One region of the Mesorhizobium sp. WSM4844 genome, then DNA from elsewhere that is predicted to be linked to it. Evidence: predicted binding sites of a transcription regulator. Region 1 holds the regulator's gene; the other holds the start of a gene.

Evidence for each region. The regulator LexA, encoded in region 1, represses DNA repair genes until DNA is damaged. The targets are predictions, from matches to a motif close to TGTTCNNNNTGTGTTCNG.
Region 2: AC0L2A_RS17045 (ImuA family protein) is a predicted target of LexA. The motif match lies at 6,488-6,505, and genes of this name have one in related genera.

The regions. Positions count from the first base shown of each region.
Region 1 covers NZ_JBVVQB010000006.1:60,704-69,107, reverse strand. Annotated here, with positions in the region: gene gltA (citrate synthase) at 1-1,321, opposite strand, end outside; gene gltX (glutamate--tRNA ligase) at 1,503-2,927, opposite strand; gene AC0L2A_RS07615 (ComEC/Rec2 family competence protein) at 3,031-5,487, shown strand; gene lexA (transcriptional repressor LexA) at 5,481-6,233, opposite strand; gene AC0L2A_RS07605 (molybdopterin molybdotransferase MoeA) at 6,338-7,543, opposite strand; gene moaC (cyclic pyranopterin monophosphate synthase MoaC) at 7,543-8,040, opposite strand; gene trpC (indole-3-glycerol phosphate synthase TrpC) at 8,107-8,404, opposite strand, start outside.
Region 2 covers NZ_JBVVQB010000019.1:40,650-49,053, reverse strand. Annotated here, with positions in the region: gene AC0L2A_RS17065 (LON peptidase substrate-binding domain-containing protein) at 1-169, shown strand, start outside; gene AC0L2A_RS17060 (Trm112 family protein) at 434-673, shown strand; gene AC0L2A_RS17055 (error-prone DNA polymerase) at 711-3,986, opposite strand; gene AC0L2A_RS17050 (DUF6504 family protein) at 3,983-5,464, opposite strand; gene AC0L2A_RS17045 (ImuA family protein) at 5,406-6,464, opposite strand; gene AC0L2A_RS17040 (metallopeptidase family protein) at 6,637-7,059, shown strand; gene AC0L2A_RS17035 (DUF1737 domain-containing protein) at 7,248-7,454, opposite strand; gene AC0L2A_RS17030 (HpcH/HpaI aldolase/citrate lyase family protein) at 7,481-8,365, opposite strand.

The DNA.
Region 1 (8,404 bases):
TAGCAATCGGCACGTAGTCGCGTTCCGGCGCACCTGTATAGAGCTGGCGCGGGCGGCCTATCTTCTGGTGCGGATCCTCGATCATCTCCTTCCACTGCGCGATCCAGCCGACGGTGCGGGCGACCGCGAACAGCACGGTGAACATGGTGGTGGGGAAGCCCAGCGCCTTCAGCGTGATGCCGGAATAGAAATCGACGTTCGGATACAGCTTCTTCTCGATGAAGTAGGAATCGGTCAGAGCGATCCTTTCCAGTTCCATGGCGATATCGAGCAGCGGATCGTCCTTGATGCCGAGTTCGCCCAAGACCTCATGTGCGGTCTTCTGCATGATCTTGGCGCGCGGATCGTAGTTTTTGTAGACGCGGTGGCCAAAGCCCATCAATCGGAACGGATCGTTCTTATCCTTGGCGCGGGCGATGAACTCCGGGATGTGGTCGACTTGGCCGATCTCGCCCAGCATGTTCAAGGCTGCCTCGTTGGCGCCGCCATGGGCCGGTCCCCACAGGCAGGCGATGCCGGCGGCGATGCAGGCGAACGGATTGGCGCCGGACGAGCCGGCGAGGCGAACGGTCGAGGTCGAGGCGTTCTGCTCGTGATCGGCGTGCAGGATGAAGATGCGCTCCATCGCACGCGCCAGCACCGGGTTGATCTTGTATTCCTCGCACGGCACGGCAAAGCACATATGCAGGAAGTTGGCCGCGAAATTCAGCTCGTTCTTCGGGTAAATGAAGGGCTGGCCGATGTGGTATTTGTAAGCCATCGCCGCGATCGTCGGCATCTTGGCGATCAGCCGCATCGATGCGACCATGCGCTGGTAGGGGTCCGAGATGTCGGTGGAATCGTGATAGAAAGCTGACAGCGCACCGACCACGCCGCACATCACCGCCATCGGGTGGGCGTCGCGGCGAAAGCCGGTGAAGAAGCGCGACATCTGCTCGTGCACCATGGTGTGGCGCGTCACCCGGTAGTCGAAATCGTCCTTCTGCGCCTTGGTCGGCAGTTCGCCGTAGAGCAGGAGATAACAGACTTCGAGGAAGTCGCCGTGCTCGGCCAACTGGTCGATCGGATAACCGCGATGCAAAAGGATGCCGGCATCGCCATCGATGAAGGTGATTTCCGACTCGCAACTTGCCGTCGAGGTGAAGCCGGGATCGTAGGTGAAGGCCCCGGTAGTGCTGTAAAGCGCGCCGATATCGATGACGTCAGGTCCGACCGAGCCGCTTCGCACCTTGAGTTCGTGAGTTTTGCCGCCGAATTCAAGTTTCGCAGTCGACGCGTGGGTTTTGCCGCCATATTCCATTTTTGTCGCAGCTTCGGACATTGCAAACTCCTTTTTGTGTTCTCATGTCGGCAAAGGCAAAATTTCTGCAACGCAACACGTCGAAAGTATCGGAGTTCGCGCGTTTGCGCCCGCAATTGGATTTGCGTGCCAAATTGGGCCAAGACCTAATGTTGCACTGCGAAACCCACCTTTCAATGCCAATCTTCTTGGGCCAGTTTTGCTAATCGATTTGATCCGCGACGCGCGCCAGGCTTTCCTCGCGGCCAAGCACGGCAAGCACGTCGAACACGCCGGGCGAGGTGCTTTTGCCGGTGAGCGCGGCGCGCAAAGGTTGGGCCACAGCGCCAAGCTTATGGCCGCCGGCGAGCGCATATTGGCGGATCGCCGCTTCGGCCGCTGCGGCCGTCCAATCCCCTGAAATCGCCTTCAGCGCCGCATGGGCGCCCCGCAGGATCTCGCGCGCCTCACCGCCGAGCAGCGCCGCCGCCTTCTCGTCGATCGGCAGCGGCCGCTCGGCAAACAGGAAGGCGGCACCGTCAACCAGCTCGACCAGCGTCTTGGCGCGCTCCTTCAAGCCGGGCAGGGCGGCCAGCAACTGCGCCTTGCGTTTGTCGTCGAGGCGCGCTGCGATCGCCGGGCCGCCTTCAAGATAGGGCAAGGTGTTGATGAAGATATCGAGCAATTCGGCGTCATTCATGCGCCGCATATGCACGCCGTTCAGCGCCTCGAGCTTGGCGAAGTCGAAGCGGGCGGCCCCCTTGTTGACATCGCCGATGTCGAACCACGCAATCATGTCGGCGATCGACATGACCTCGTCGTCGCCGTGGCTCCAGCCGAGCCGCGCCAGGTAGTTGAGCAGTGCCTCGGGCAGATAGCCCATGGCGCGATAGGCTTCGACGCCGAGGGCGCCGTGCCGCTTCGACAGCTTGGCGCCGTCGGCGCCATGGATCAGCGGGATATGCGCCATTGACGGCACCTCCCAGCCCAAGGCTCGATAGATCACCATCTGGCGGGCGGCATTGGTCAGATGGTCGTCGCCGCGGATGATGTGGGTGATGCCCATGTCGTGGTCGTCGACGACGACGGCATGCATATAGGTCGGGTTGCCGTCCGAGCGCAGGATGATGAAATCGTCGAGGTCCTTGTTGGGGAAGCGGACTTCGCCCTGCACGCGGTCATGCACCACCGTCTCGCCTTCGGCCGGCGCCTTGATGCGGATCGCGCCCCTGGCGCCAACCGGCGCCTCTGACGGGTCGCGGTCGCGCCAGCGGCCGTCATAGCGGGGAGGCAAGCCCTTGGCCCGCGCACTCTCGCGCATTGCCTCCAGCTCAGCGGGCGCCGCATAGCAGTAATAGGCTTTGCCGAGGCGCACCAGCTCCTCGGCGACCGCGCGGTGGCGCGGCGCGCGCTCGAACTGCGATACCGGCTCGCCGTCCCAGGTGAGGCCGAGCCAGGAGAGCCCATCGAGGATGGCAGCGGTTGCCGCATCGGTCGAACGCTCGCGATCGGTGTCCTCGATGCGCAGCAGCATCCTGCCGCCGGTGTGTTTCGCATACAGCCAGTTGAACAACGCCGTGCGCGCCCCGCCAATATGCAGGAATCCGGTGGGCGAAGGGGCAAAACGGGTGACGACCTTGTCGGACATGGAACTCTCGGGGCAAGCGCAGGAAACGGATGTGGCTGCGCGGACTTTCGCGCGTTGCGCGTTCATGTAGCATAGGAGGTCAAGGGCGCAAGGGGCGAACCCTATGGCTGGACCAGGCCGCGGCGTGGACGAGAGCGAGGGCGCGAACGCAAGCGTCAGCGAACGATCGCTGTTCGCCGACGTTCCTCACGCTGAGCCGCTACCCGTTTCGCTGCCTGCGTCGCCGCCGGGCATCCAGCCTCTTTCGCCGGATCGCTCGGTGCCGATACCGGCTCCAGCACCCGGCCCTGTCATTCGTTTTCGCCGACAGCTCAGCCATCTTTCACCATCCGGTGTCCGCAACAGCGTGGCCTCGGCAGCCGGCCTGGAACTCGACCGCGGCGTCGCCTTCCTGCTGGTGCCGGTTTTTCTGGCATGCGGGGTGATCGTCTATTTTTCGCTTGCCGTCGAACCGGACTTTGCCCAGCCCGTCGCCGTCGTGGTCCTCACGGCATTGTGTGCGGCCGTCACGCGCTCACGCCGCAAAACGCATCTGTGCTTCATGGCAGCGTTGCTGTGCGCGCTTGGTGTGCTCGCCGCCAAGGTTGAAACCTGGCGCGCCGGAACGAAGATGCTCGGTTCGGAAATCCAGACCCGGCTGACCGGCCGTGTCGTCAGGCTCGACCAGATGGCGAACGGCCGGATCAGGCTGACCATCGACGTGATGTCGACCGCCCGGCCGACACTGCGTTATGCACCCGAACGTGTCAGGGTGTCGGCACGCAAGATTCCCGCTGAGATGACCGCAGGCTCGGTGGCAACCGGCTATGTGAGGCTTCTGCCTCCGACTGGCCCGGTCAGACCGGACAGCTTTGACTTCTCCTTCGACAGCTATTTCGCCGGTATCGGTGCCAGTGGCTTTTTCCTCGGCAGTCCAAAGATCGTCGTCTCCGAAGATGCACCGTTAACCGCACGCCTTTCTTCGTCGATCGAGAAGGCGCGCGAAACCATCGCCGACCATATCAGGGACAGCATCCGTGGTGCCGAGGGGGAGATTGCCGCTGCGCTGATCGTCGGCGTGCGTGCCGGCATCCCCGAAGAGATAAACGAATCGATGCGGCGCACCGGCATCTACCACATCATCTCCATTTCCGGCCTGCACATGGCGCTTGTCGCCGGCACCGTCATGGGATTGCTGCGCGGCGCCTTTGCGCTGTTTCCCGACTTTTCGTCGCGCCGGCCGGTCAAGAAATATGCGGCTGCTGCCGCACTCGTCTCCATCGCTGCCTATCTGATCTTTTCCGGTATCGTGGTCGCGGCTGAACGCAGCTTCATCATGCTGGCGGTAATGCTTGTCGCCGTGCTGTTCGACCGGGCGGCACTCACCATGCGCAACCTGGCGATTTCGGCCATCGTCGTCATCGTCGTGTCGCCGCATGAGGTGGTCGGCGCAAGTTTCCAGATGTCCTTCGCCGCGACTGCGGCTCTCGTGGGCGCCTATGCCGGTTGGTCCGACTACCGGGCCGACAAGGCCAAGGCGCCGCGACAGCGACGGTCACCGGTCGCTTTCGTCACGCGCAAACTCGTCGCTGGGGCAGGCACCATCGCAATGACCTCCATCATTGCCGGCAGCGCCACCGCGCTGTTCGCCATCTGGCACTTCCAGCGCGTCTCGCCGCTCAGCCTGTTCGCCAATCTGGCCGTCATGCCGATCGTCACGATCGTCATGTTCCTGGCCGTCCTCAGCGCCTTGGCAATGCCTTTCGGCCTCGACGGCCCTTTCCTCTACATGATGGGCAAGGGCCTGACGGCGATGATCGCAATTTCGGGATGGATCTCGGAGCGTTCGCCGGTCGATGCAGTCGGACTGATTTCGTTGCAATCGGTCCTGCTGGTGACAGTCGCCCTGGTCATAGCCACGATGGCGACGACATGGCTGCGGCTTGCCGCACTTCCCTTTGCGCTCGCCGGCCTGCTGACGATTTCCGAGACGCGCACCCCCGACGTGCTGATTTCGGAGGATGCGCATCTGGTGGCGCTGCCGATCGGCGGCGGCGAACTTGCCGTCAACCGGATGCGTTCGAACGAATTCACCACCGACAACTGGAAACATGCGCTGGTTTCAACAACGATCATCGAGCCGGAGACATTCGAAAAAGGAGATGTGCAGTTCGACATCGCCGACCCGGCCGACCTGCCGTCGGGAGCGCCTTTCACCTGCACTGCCGGCCTGTGCTTGGCCCGGCATCCGTCCGGCGCGCTCATTGCGCTCGCCGACGACCGGAAAACCGCGCGGCCGGCCTGTGCCTTTGCGGATTTGATCGTCATCGACGACGCCACAGCCTATTACAAACCCTGCCGCAACCCGCTGGTTCTCGTCGTCACCAAACGGCAGCTCGCTCGCATGGGCAGCGCCGCCGTCTTCTTCGATCCGCTATCGGCGACGACGCGCGCAGAAATCCGTTTTGCCGTCAGACAGCCATACAGGCCCTGGCATGAGCAGCGGCGATTTTCGCGCGAGGCAAGGGGCCTGCCTCCATACCGCAGGGCCAAGAAACCCCAGAAGCCTGCCCTTCAGTAACGCCGGATCAGTCCGACGAGCTTGCCCTGCACCTTGACCCGGTCCGGCCCGAAGATGCGCGTCTCGTAGGCCGGATTGGCGGCTTCCAGTGCGATCGAGGCACCTTTGCGGCGGAATCGTTTCAGCGTCGCTTCCTCCTCGTCGACCAGAGCGACAATGATCTCGCCAGGCTGGGCGGTGTCGGCGTTGCGGATGATGACCGTGTCGCCGTCGAAGATGCCGGCCTCGATCATCGAATCACCCTTGACCTCCAGCGCGTAGTGGGTGCCGCCGGTGATCATGTCCGGTGGCACCGAGATCGAATGCGTCTGGTGCTGGATGGCGTCGATCGGCACACCGGCAGCGATGCGGCCCATCACCGGTATGGAGACGGTGGCAACGACGTCGTCGTCATTGCCGGCAGCACGCATGCGCGAAGGCGCCGGCTTGATCTGGCGTCCGAGGCCGCCCTGTCCAAGCCCGCCCTGGCCAAGGCTGCCTTGAATGACGCTCGGCGAGAATTTGCGCGCCGCATTGAGGCCCGGCGCGATCGAATCGGGCAGCCGCAGCACCTCCAGCGCGCGGGCGCGGTTGGGCAGGCGGCGAATGAAACCGCGTTCCTCCAGCGCCGTGATCAGCCGGTGGATCCCTGATTTGGAGGCGAGGTCGAGCGCTTCCTTCATCTCGTCGAACGAGGGCGGAATGCCGCTTTCCTTCAGCCGTTCGTGAATGAACATCAGCAGTTCATGTTGTTTGCGTGTCAGCATCGCGACCCCCAACAGAATCAGAAAAACAAACCCAGAACAAACACTATCTGTTCCAGTTGTGTTCCGCAACCATTTAAAGTTTAATGAATGTGTTGACGGTTTGTTCAGCGTAGCATCAGCACGCTGCAGGCGGCGCCCGCTGCGGCTGCGGGAGCGAATGGCTCGCGCACGACCAGTCCGTTGGCGTCGGCCAGCATTCTGAGCATCGAGGAATCCTGGATACTGAACGGCGTTGCCTCAAGCGTGCCGGCTTCTTCCTTCACCACCGCGCGTACATAGTCCTGCCTGAGATCGTTGGCCGGCATGGCGGCGCCGAGCCGCGCCTGACGCATGTCCTGGCGGAAGGCGCGGCCGCCGAGCCGCGCCAGCAGCGGCTTCAGAAAGAGCTGCGTGCAGACCAGGCTGGCCACCGGATTGCCGGGCAGGCCGATGCAACGGATGGCACCCAGCCGCCCGAACATCAGTGGCTTGCCGGGCCGCATGGCGATTTTCCAGAAATCAAGCGCCATGCCTTCGCCGGTCAGCACGTCATGGACGAGGTCATGGTCCCCGACCGAGGCGCCGCCCAGCGTGACGATGACGTCCGCGCCTGCGTCGACGGCTTTTGTCACCAGCGCGGCGATCGCCTCCTTGCGATCGGGGGCGATGCCGAGATCGAGTGCGCTGGCGCCGACCGAGCGGGCCGCGGCGGCGACGCCAAAGGCATTGGAGGAGATGATCTGGTCGGGGCCAAGGTCGCTGCCCGGCGGCAGCAATTCGTCGCCGGTGGCGATGATGGCGACCAGCGGCCGTTTCACCACGCGGACCTGCTGGTGGTTGGCCGACGCCGCCAGCGACAATGCCGCCGGATCAAGCAGGCGGCCTTTCTCCAGCAGCATGTCGCCCTGCGAGAAATCGAGCCCGAGGCGGCGGATGTTGCGGCCTTCAACCGTCGGCGCGGTCACTTCGACGATGCCGCCACCGAGGTCGCGGACATTCTCCTGGATGACGATGGTGTCGGCGCCTGCGGGAAGCGGCGCGCCGGTGAAGATGCGCACGGCCTGCGCCGGGCCGACCGTTCCGGTAAAGCCGCGACCGGCCGGCGCCATGCCGATCACCGAAAGTCTCGCGGGCACGGACGCGACATCGTCGGCCCGCACGGCATAGCCGTCCATGGCCGACGCGTTGAATGGCGGCTGGGTGCGGAGCGCCATGAGCGGCTCCGCCAGCACGCGGTCGGCGGCATCCATCAGCGCGACGCTTTCAGCCTGCAAGGGCGCAGCATCCGCAAGCAGGTGCTCGAGCGCCTCGGCGACCGCAAGCAGCGCCATTATTGGCCTGCCCCCTGGGCATCCGCCTTGTAGTCGGCGGATTTGCCGCCGGTCTTTTCCACCAGCCTGATGCCGGAGATCGCCATGCCGCGATCGACCGCCTTGGCCATATCATAGATGGTCAGGCAGGCGACCGAGACGGCGGTCAGCGCTTCCATCTCGACGCCGGTCTTGCCGGTGACGCGGGCCAGCGCCGTGACCTTCAGGCCGGGCAGCGTCGCGTCAGGTTCGATGTCTACCGATATCTTGGTCAACAGCAGCGGATGGCAGAGCGGGATCAGCTCATGCGTCCTCTTGGCCGCCATGATGCCGGCGATGCGCGCCGTGCCCAGCACGTCGCCCTTCTTGGCATCGCCGTCGAGAATCATTTTCAGCGTTTCGGGCCGCATCGAGACAAGACCTTCGGCGATTGCCGTGCGGGTCGTCTCCGCCTTGTCGCCGACATCGACCATATTGGCTTCGCCTTCCGCGCCAAGATGGGTGAGGGCGGCCGACATCGTCAGGTCACCCTGGAGCGACGTGCGTCCGTTTGGACGCACAAACTACGCTCTGACGCTTTGTATCTATGCATCATGCTCTCCGAACATCGATTCCGATTTTCGGGCAGATGCATTGGCGGGCGCCTTGCCCGTCAAAAGCAGGTGCGTCGCAGTGGCCACGTCCTGTTGCCGCATCAGGCTCTCGCCGACGAGGAAAGTGCCAATGTCGCTCCGTTCCAGCCTGCGGCAGTCCTGGTGCGAGAAAATACCGCTCTCGCTGACCAGCAGCCGGTCGGCCGGCACCATCGCCGCGAGCCGCTCCGATGTCTCGATGCTGGTTTCGAACGTCCGCAGATTGCGGTTATTGATTCCGATCAGCCGC
Region 2 (8,404 bases), on a different contig from region 1:
AAACGCCATGCTGGTCAATGCGCTGTCGATGATGGCGCCCTACGGGCCGGCCGAGAAACAGGCGCTGCTCGAAGCGGCGGACCTGAAGACACGCGCCGAAACCCTGATCGCCATCACCGAAATGGCGCTGGCACGCGAGAACGAGGATTTCGGCTCGAGTTTGCAGTAGACAAAGTAAAAGGAACGCAGGGACTAAGCCAATTGCGGAAGTCGGCGCCGCCCCTCATCGCCCTGCCGGGCATTTCTCCCCGTATAGGGACGGGGAGAAGGGGCTGTCGGCAGCCTTGGCGGACGTTCTGCAACGCGGGTGATTGGCGAAACCACCGATGAGAGCGTCCCTCTCCCCGTCACTATACGGGGAGAGGATGCCGGCAGGCAGGTGAGGGGCAGCGTCAACGCACGAAGACTGAGGACGAACGAAAGGACTGACAAAATGGTGGATGGGCGTGAGGGAAAGAAGGCCAATGTCGACCCCAAGCTGCTGGAATTGCTGGCCTGCCCGCTGACCAAGGGTCCCCTCAGCTGGGATCCGGAGCGCAGCGAGCTCATCTCGAGGGTCGCACGGCTTGCCTATCCGGTGCGTGACGGCATTCCGATCATGCTGCCTTCGGAGGCACGCTCGCTCCCCTTCGACGACGGATTGCCGCCGCCGCGGTTGAGCGGGCCGTCCTGAAGCGTGGTGATCCTTCGCTGTCCCGCCGACACATCCCCTATTGAAAATTGCGCCCCTTGGGCATGACCCTTTCTGCCTTCCCCGCGATGTCCTGCCGGTCGTCTTGCACGACAGGGACATCGGGCTTCTCCTCAAAAAGCACGGATAGCCAGGGTGTCAGGTCCTCGACCTTGTCGGCGACGATATGGATGACGTCCGATTCCGACTGCAGTTTGCCGGTGACGCGGATCAGCCGCGCGCCCATGACAATGGGCCGGTAGCGGTTGAAGGTCCTTTCCCAAAAAATGACGTTGGCGACCGCCTGCTCGTCTTCCAGCGTCAGGAAAATCGCTTTGGCGTTGCCCGGCCGCTGCCGCACCAGGACAAGGCCGGCTACCGAAACGCGCTTGCCGTCCCGAACCTGGCCGAGGCGCGCATTGGGGGTGACGCCGGAGCGGTCCAGCCGCTGGCGCAGAAAGGCAAGCGGGTGCGCCTTCAGCGACAGGCCGAGCGAACGGTAGTCGTGGATGACGTGCTCGCCGAGCGGCATTGTCGGCAGCCTGGTCTCGGGCTCGAGATCGCGCAAGCGGATCGCCGGCCGGTCGAACAGCGGCAGGGTTTCCGTGGCACTCCTGCCGTCGAGCGCGCGGACCGCCCACAGGGCGTCGCGGCGGTCGAGGCCGAGCGAACGAAAAGCGTCGGCTTGCGCCAGCTTCTCGATCTCGTCGACGTAGAGGCCCGAGCGCAGCCAGACATCGCGAACGGATGCGTAGCCGTCGCCGCGTCTGGCGACAAACACCTCCATGCGCTCCTTCGACAGGCCCTTGACCTGGCGGAAACCCAGCCGGACGGCATGGCTGGTCCGGATGACGCCGCGCATCTGGGCATGGCGTTCGAGGATGCGGGTTGGATCGAAAGGCACTTCTTCCATCGCGCAATCCCAACCGGAAAAATTGACGTCGACCTCGCGGATTTCAACGCCATGGTCGCGCGCGTCGCGGACAAGCTGAGCCGGCTGATAAAACCCCATCGGCTGGGAATTCAGGATCGCGGCGCAGAACACGTCGGGATAGAAGGTCTTGAACCAGCAGGAGGCATAGACCAGCAGGGCGAAGGAGGCGGCATGGCTTTCGGGAAAGCCATATTCGCCAAAACCCTCGATCTGCTTGAAGCAGCGCTCGGCGAAGTCCTTTTCGTAACCCCGCAAAATCATGCCGTCGACCATCCGCCTGCGATAATTGCCGATCGTGCCGGTGCGCTTGAACGTGGCCATGGCGCGGCGCAGTTCATCGGCCTCGCCCGGCCTGAAGCCGCCGGCGACAATGGCGATCTTCATCGCCTGCTCCTGGAACAGCGGCACGCCCAGCGTCCTGCCGAGTATCTCTTCCAGTTCCGGCTTGGGGTATTCGGGCTTTTCCTTGCCCTGCCGGCGGCGCAGATAGGGGTGGACCATGTCGCCCTGGATCGGGCCGGGCCGCACGATCGCCACCTCGATGACGAGGTCATAGAATGTTTTCGGCCTGAGCCGCGGCAGCATCGACATCTGGGCGCGCGATTCGATCTGGAAGACGCCGATCGTGTCGGCGCGGCAGATCATGTCGTAGACATGTTTGTCCTCGGCAGGGAGGGTGGCCAGCACATAGGGCCGGCCAAAATCATCCCGCGCATCGGGATAATGATCCTCAAGCAGGGTGAAGGCGCGCTGCAGGCAGGTCAGCATGCCGAGCGCCAGCACGTCGACTTTTAGGATTTTCACCGCGTCGAGATCGTCCTTGTCCCACTCGACCATCTTGCGCTCGTCCATCGCCGTCTTGATGATGGGCACGATCTCGTCGAGCCGGTCCCTGGTGATGACGAAGCCGCCGACATGCTGCGACAGATGACGGGGAAAGCCCATGATCTCGTTGGCGCATTCGATCACCTGCCTTGTCGATGGATCGGTCTGATCGAGGCCGCCGGCCCTGGTCTCCTTTTCGCCGAGCTCCGAGGTCGACCAGCCCCAGATCGAGCTGGACAGCGCGCTCCTGACATCGTCCGACAGGCCCATCGCCTTGGCCACTTCGCGCATCGCCGAGCGGCCCCGGTAGCTGACGACGGCCGCGGCAAGCGCGGTGCGCTTGGCGCTGTATTTCGAGTAGATATACTGGATGACCTCTTCGCGCTTTTCATGCTCGAAATCGACATCGATGTCGGGCGGCTCGTTTCTTTCCTCGGAAATGAAGCGCTCGAAAAGCGAATCGATCCGCTCAGGCCCCACTTCGGTGATGCCGATGCAATAGCAGACCACCGAGTTGGCCGCGGAGCCACGCCCCTGGCAGAGTATGCCCTGGCTGCGGGCGAATTTGACGATGTCGTAGACAGTCAGGAAATAGCGCGCGTAATTCAGGCGCTCGATCAAAGCGAGCTCCTCGCGGATGCGCCTGGTCACATCGGCGGGAACGCCCGAGGGGTAGCGTATCGCGGCTCCCTCCAGAGCCAGCCTTTCCAGTTCGGCCTGGGGCCCGAGGCCCGATTCCGTCGGTTCGTCGGGATAGTTGTATTGGAGGTCACTGAGAGAGAAGCTCAATTCGCCGGCAAAGTGCTGCGTTTGCGCCAGTGCCTGCGGATGCCGCCGGAACAGCCGCGCCATCTCCATTGGCGGCTTCAAATGGCGCTCGGCATTGGCCGCCAATTCCAGCCCGGCTTCGGCAACAGGCACGTTGAGGCGGATCGCCGTCAGCACGTCCTGCAACCGGCGCCGTTCGGACGTATGGTAAAGAACGTCGTTGGTCGCCATCAGCGGAATGCTTGATGCCTCGGCCATGGCCGCCGCCTGCTCGATACGGTAGCGGTCGTTGCCGTGATAATCCGGCGAAACGGCAAGCCGAAGGGTCTTGCCGAAGCGATCTTTCAGGCGGCTGATCAGCCTGAGATCCTGCGCCGGCGTCGACAGATCCGGCAGGATCGCCAGCGACATGAGATCGCCCCATTCGAAAAGATCGTCGCGATAGAGCAGCGGTGCGCCCTTTTCGCTGTCGTCGCGCATATTGGCCTGCGTCAGCATGCGGCACAGATGGCCCCAGCCCTTGCGGTCCTGCGGATAGGCGAGAACGTCGGGCGTGCCATCGCAAAAAACCAGGCGGCAGCCGGGATGATAGGAAAGACCTTCCACCTTGGCCTGCTGCCAGGCGCGCACGACGCCGGCCACCGTGTTGCGGTCGGCAAGCCCGATCGACGAAAAGCCCAAAAACTTTGCCGCGACCACCAGCTCCTCCGGTTTCGAGGCGCCGCGCAGGAACGAGAAATTCGACTGGATGCCGAATTCGGCGTAGGGAACGACCGCCAGCGCGTTCATGCGAAGACCCCATGCATGAACCAGCGCGGCGCCGCCTGCGAGGCGCCGTAGAGACCCTGGCGATAAAGCCAGTAACGGCGGCCGTCGCTATCCTCGATGCGGAAATAATCCCGGGTCGCTTCCTGCCCCGCTGCCTCCCGCCACCATTCCGGGGCGATGCGTTCCGGCCCTTCGGCGCGCGCCACCCGGTAGAGCGCGCGCCGCCAGCGGAAGTTCAGCGGCGGTCCTTCAGGCATTTCGGTGGCCGGCACCTCGATCGGCTCGGGCGAGCGGAACAGCCGGATCGGCCGTTCCGGCCGCAAGACAGGCCTAGTGTCTTTCATCTTGCCCGGCGTCTTGTCCGGCTGCTTCGGCGCAGAGAGCCTTTGCGGCGCCTCCGCATAGGGATGCGTGGCGACGGCGCGCTCGGGCAGATGGCTCTCGACGGCGACCGGTTTCAAAACCGCGCTGTCGCCGAGCCGGGCGCGGATGCGGTCGGCGAAAAGGGCGATGTCGGCGCCGTCGTCGCGCGTCTCGCCGGTCAGATCCGCCTGCTGCATGTCGAAGGCCGCGGCCGACAGCACCGAGAGGCGCACGAGATCGAAGCCATAGCCGGCATCGATGTCCTGTTCGAGCGCGGCAAGCCTCTCGTGGAACAATTTCTGGATCAGCAGCGGCTCGCGCAACGGCCGCGAGGTGCCGACGGCGATGCGGCTGACGGCGCCGTCGACGCGGAAAAGCAGCAGCGCCAGCCTTCTTGCGCCCTCGCCGCGGCGCTCGAGGTCCGCCTTCAATGTCGTCGCCAGCATTTTCACCAGCCGCTCTATTTCGTCGGTCAGCATGATCGGTTCGGCGAGATGGCGTTCGACCGAAAGCGGCGCCACCGGCAGGCGCGGCGACACCGCCTCGTCGAGGCGGCCGAGCGCCTGGTCGAGGCGCAAAAGCAGCGATCTGCCGAAGCGGCGGGCGAGCGGCGCGCGCGGTGCTGCCATGACGGCGCCCGCCGTGCGCAGACCGACGCTTTCCAGGCTGGCGCGGATGTCAGGCTCGATGCGCAGCGCCGCCAGCGGCAAGGGCGCGAGAAGCGCTTCCTCCTCGCCACCGGGGACGATGCGATCACCAGAAAACCGCGCTGCCGCCCAGGCTGCACCTGGTGTGGCGGCAAGGCCGGCGCGGACATCGAAACCCTGATGGAAAAAGCGCGACAGGATGTCGTCCAGCATCGCCCGTTCGCCGCCGAAAAGATGGGTGCAGCCGGTGACGTCGAGGAACAGGCCATCGGCTGCGTCGATCGCCACCAGCGGGGTGTAGCGGTCGCACCAGTCGGCGAGGCTTTCGAGCAGGCGGCGGTCGGCCTCGGGATCGGCTTCCACGACGTCGATCGACGGATGCATGGCGCGCGCGTCGGCTATGCCCATGCCGCGCTTCAGGTGAAGCGCCTCAGCCCGCTCGTCGAGGGCGGCGATGCGCTGCGCGTTCGCCTGGCGATGGCTGATCACCAGCGGCAGGTGATCCGACGGCCGCGAACGCCAGGACCGCCCCAGACGCTGGCGCAGGATCCTTTCCGCGGCGAGATGCGGAAACCACAGGGACAGGATTCGCTGCCCGTTCCTGCCGTCTTTCCCCAGCCCTTCTTTCCTCGAAACTGCGTTCATCGGGGTTCCACTCCAGTGTGAATTGTCCTGGCAAGGCGGTGCGGCTCTTGCCGATGCTGACGGTGAAGGCAGGACAGCCGATCGAGCCGGCGAGCGGCCCGGCGATCGTCTCGCGTGGTGCCGACGGCGCCGCCGACAGGACGAGGCGGACGGGTGCCGCCGTCGGCTCGGGTTCGCCGGCCTGGCGCAGCAAAAACACCGGCCGGCCGGCGCTCTGTGCCCGGGCGTGCAGCCGCCGCGTCGCGGTGAGGTCCAGCCGCTGCGGACTGCCGCGGATTTCGAGGATGACGGCGGCGAGGGCCGTCATCCGGGCGGCCTCCTCGGCGGTCCACAGCGCGTCGAGGAGCCTTGGCGCCTCGGAAAACAGCAATTGCTCCGGCTCGATGCCGAAAAGGCGATGAAGCCCCCTGGCATAGGGGAAGCCGGCCTCGCGGAAGATTTCCGCGGTGCCGATCCACAGGACCGGCAGTCGCGGCCCCTGTTTGAGGATCAGGCTGACGAGCGACAGGGCGAAGCCGGCGACGGCTCCGGCATCGCGGGTCGCGGCGCCATGGATCTCGCTCAGCGCCGCCTTCGGCAGGCCGCCGCTGAGCGCAGTATCGAGACCTTCGGCGCCGGTGCGCACAAACGCATCGGGCGGCGCCACGGCGAGGCCGCGGCGGACAATTGTCAGATTTTTGGGCGGGATATTTTTGGGCGTGACATCAGCTGTTGGATTCCGGGGCGCATCAACGGGGGCTGCGCCGGCCGGCGCCTGCAGGCGCTCGGGCAGCGTTCCCTCGATCTTCGCGATCTGGCGGCGCAGGGCAAAAACAGTCTCCCGCGCCACGGCGCTTGTCGCCATGACGGTCAGCTTCCACTCACAATTGTTCCTGTTATGTTCTAATAGATTCCAGAGGGCGGCCGAAGAGTCAAGCGGAGTCATGGGGAATTTATTCCTGTCAGCGAAAGCGGCAACCCGGCCAATTGCCGAGTCCGGCGCGAAAGCCTATATGCCGGGATCAGAAGGACAAAGCATGGCCCGCATCTACAAAACCCGTACCTGGCACGACGAGCTTTCGCCGTCGATGGAGGAAATGGAGTTCCTGGCGCTAGAAGCTTACGCCCATCTGCCGGAGGAGTTTCGCAAGCTGACCGGCGAGATCGTCATCCAGATCGCCGAATTCCCGACCGACGAGATCATGGACGATTTGTCGCTGGAAACGCCTTTCGACCTGCTCGGCCTGTTCGAGGGGCGCGGCATCGCCGAGCGCTGGAATCCGCAGACCGGCGAGGGGCCGAACCGCGTCACGCTCTACCGCCGCGCCATCCTCGATTACTGGGCCGAGAACGAGGAGACGCTGGGCGATATCGTCACCCATGTGCTGATCCACGAAATCGGCCACCATTTCGGCCTGTCGGATGACGATATGGAGCGGATCGAAGAGGCAGCCGAATAGGCTGTGCTGATATTCAGGTGATGCCGGCCTGCGAATGGCAGTTCCCTGCGCTTCCTGTGCTCACGTACCCAAAAGTACGCTCCGCTCCGGTTCTCGGAAACTACCCAGTCTGGTCGCTTCGCGCCCGTCTTCGACTCCGGCGCGGCCTGACCTGAATCTCAACGCACCCTGCGTCGAGCTGTGCAAATCTACCAATCGCTGAGCTTGGTGCCAGGGCCGTATTCCTGGCCCTCGACATCCTTCACCACGGCCTGGCCGCAGCGCATGACCTTGGTCTGCTTGTCGTAGGAATAGGTTGGCGAGCCGAACAGGTGCCAGCCCTTGTTTAGCGCCGCCGTCACCTTGTGGCAGAAGCTGGAATCGTCCGGGCCGGACAGAAAGCGGTAGAGTTTCATTTTTCATTCCTGTGATAAGTTGCCAATCATGCCCCGCTGGTGCTGGCGGCCGCCTTCGCCAGCAGTTTCTCGGCCTGCGCCAGATGCAGCCGTTCGAGCATCTTTCCATTCAGCGCAATGACTTGCCTGCCGGCATTTTCGGCAAGCTCGAAGGCCTCCTTGACCGCACGCGCCTCGGCCACGGCTTCGGCAGATGGTGCAAAGGCGCGGTTTGCGGCATCGATCTGGGCCGGGTGGATCAGCGACTTGCCGTCGAACCCCATGGCGGCTGCTTCCGCGCATTCGCGCGCAAAAGCGTCCAGATCGCGAAAATCGTTGAAGACACCGTCGAGCAGGTCGAGGCCGCCGGCGCGCGTGGCGAGCACCATCTGCATCAGCCATGGTGTGAGATAGCGCCGGTCAGGCGTGGCGAGAATGCCGGTGTCCTTGACCAGGTCGTTCGTTCCGGCAACGAAACAGACCAGCCGCGAGGCCGGATCGCGGCCAAGCTCGGCAATCGGGCCGATGTTGAGCAGCGCCTTGGGCGTCTCGATCATCGCCCACAGCTTCACCGCGTCGGGTGAAAAATTGTCGTCCAGCACGTCGCCGGCTTCCAGGACGTCGCGCGGCGTGTCGACCTTGGGCAGCAGGATGGCGTCGGGCTCGCAGCGTGCCGCCGCCAGCAAGTCCCTGGCGCCCCATTCGCTGGAGAGCGGGTTGATACGCACGACCATTTCGCAGCGCAGGTTTGCGCGGTGAGGGAAAATGTCAGCCAGTTTTTCGCGCGCAAAAACCTTGTCGGCCGGGGCGACAGCATCTTCGAGATCGATGATGACGGCATCGCAGGCCAGCGACGAGATCTTGGCCAGCGCCTTGTCGTTCGAGGCCGGGACGTAAAGCACCGAGCGGCGCGGGCGGCAGGTTTCAGTCATGCCTGATCTATGCCGCCTGGAGGCGATCGAAGCAACCCG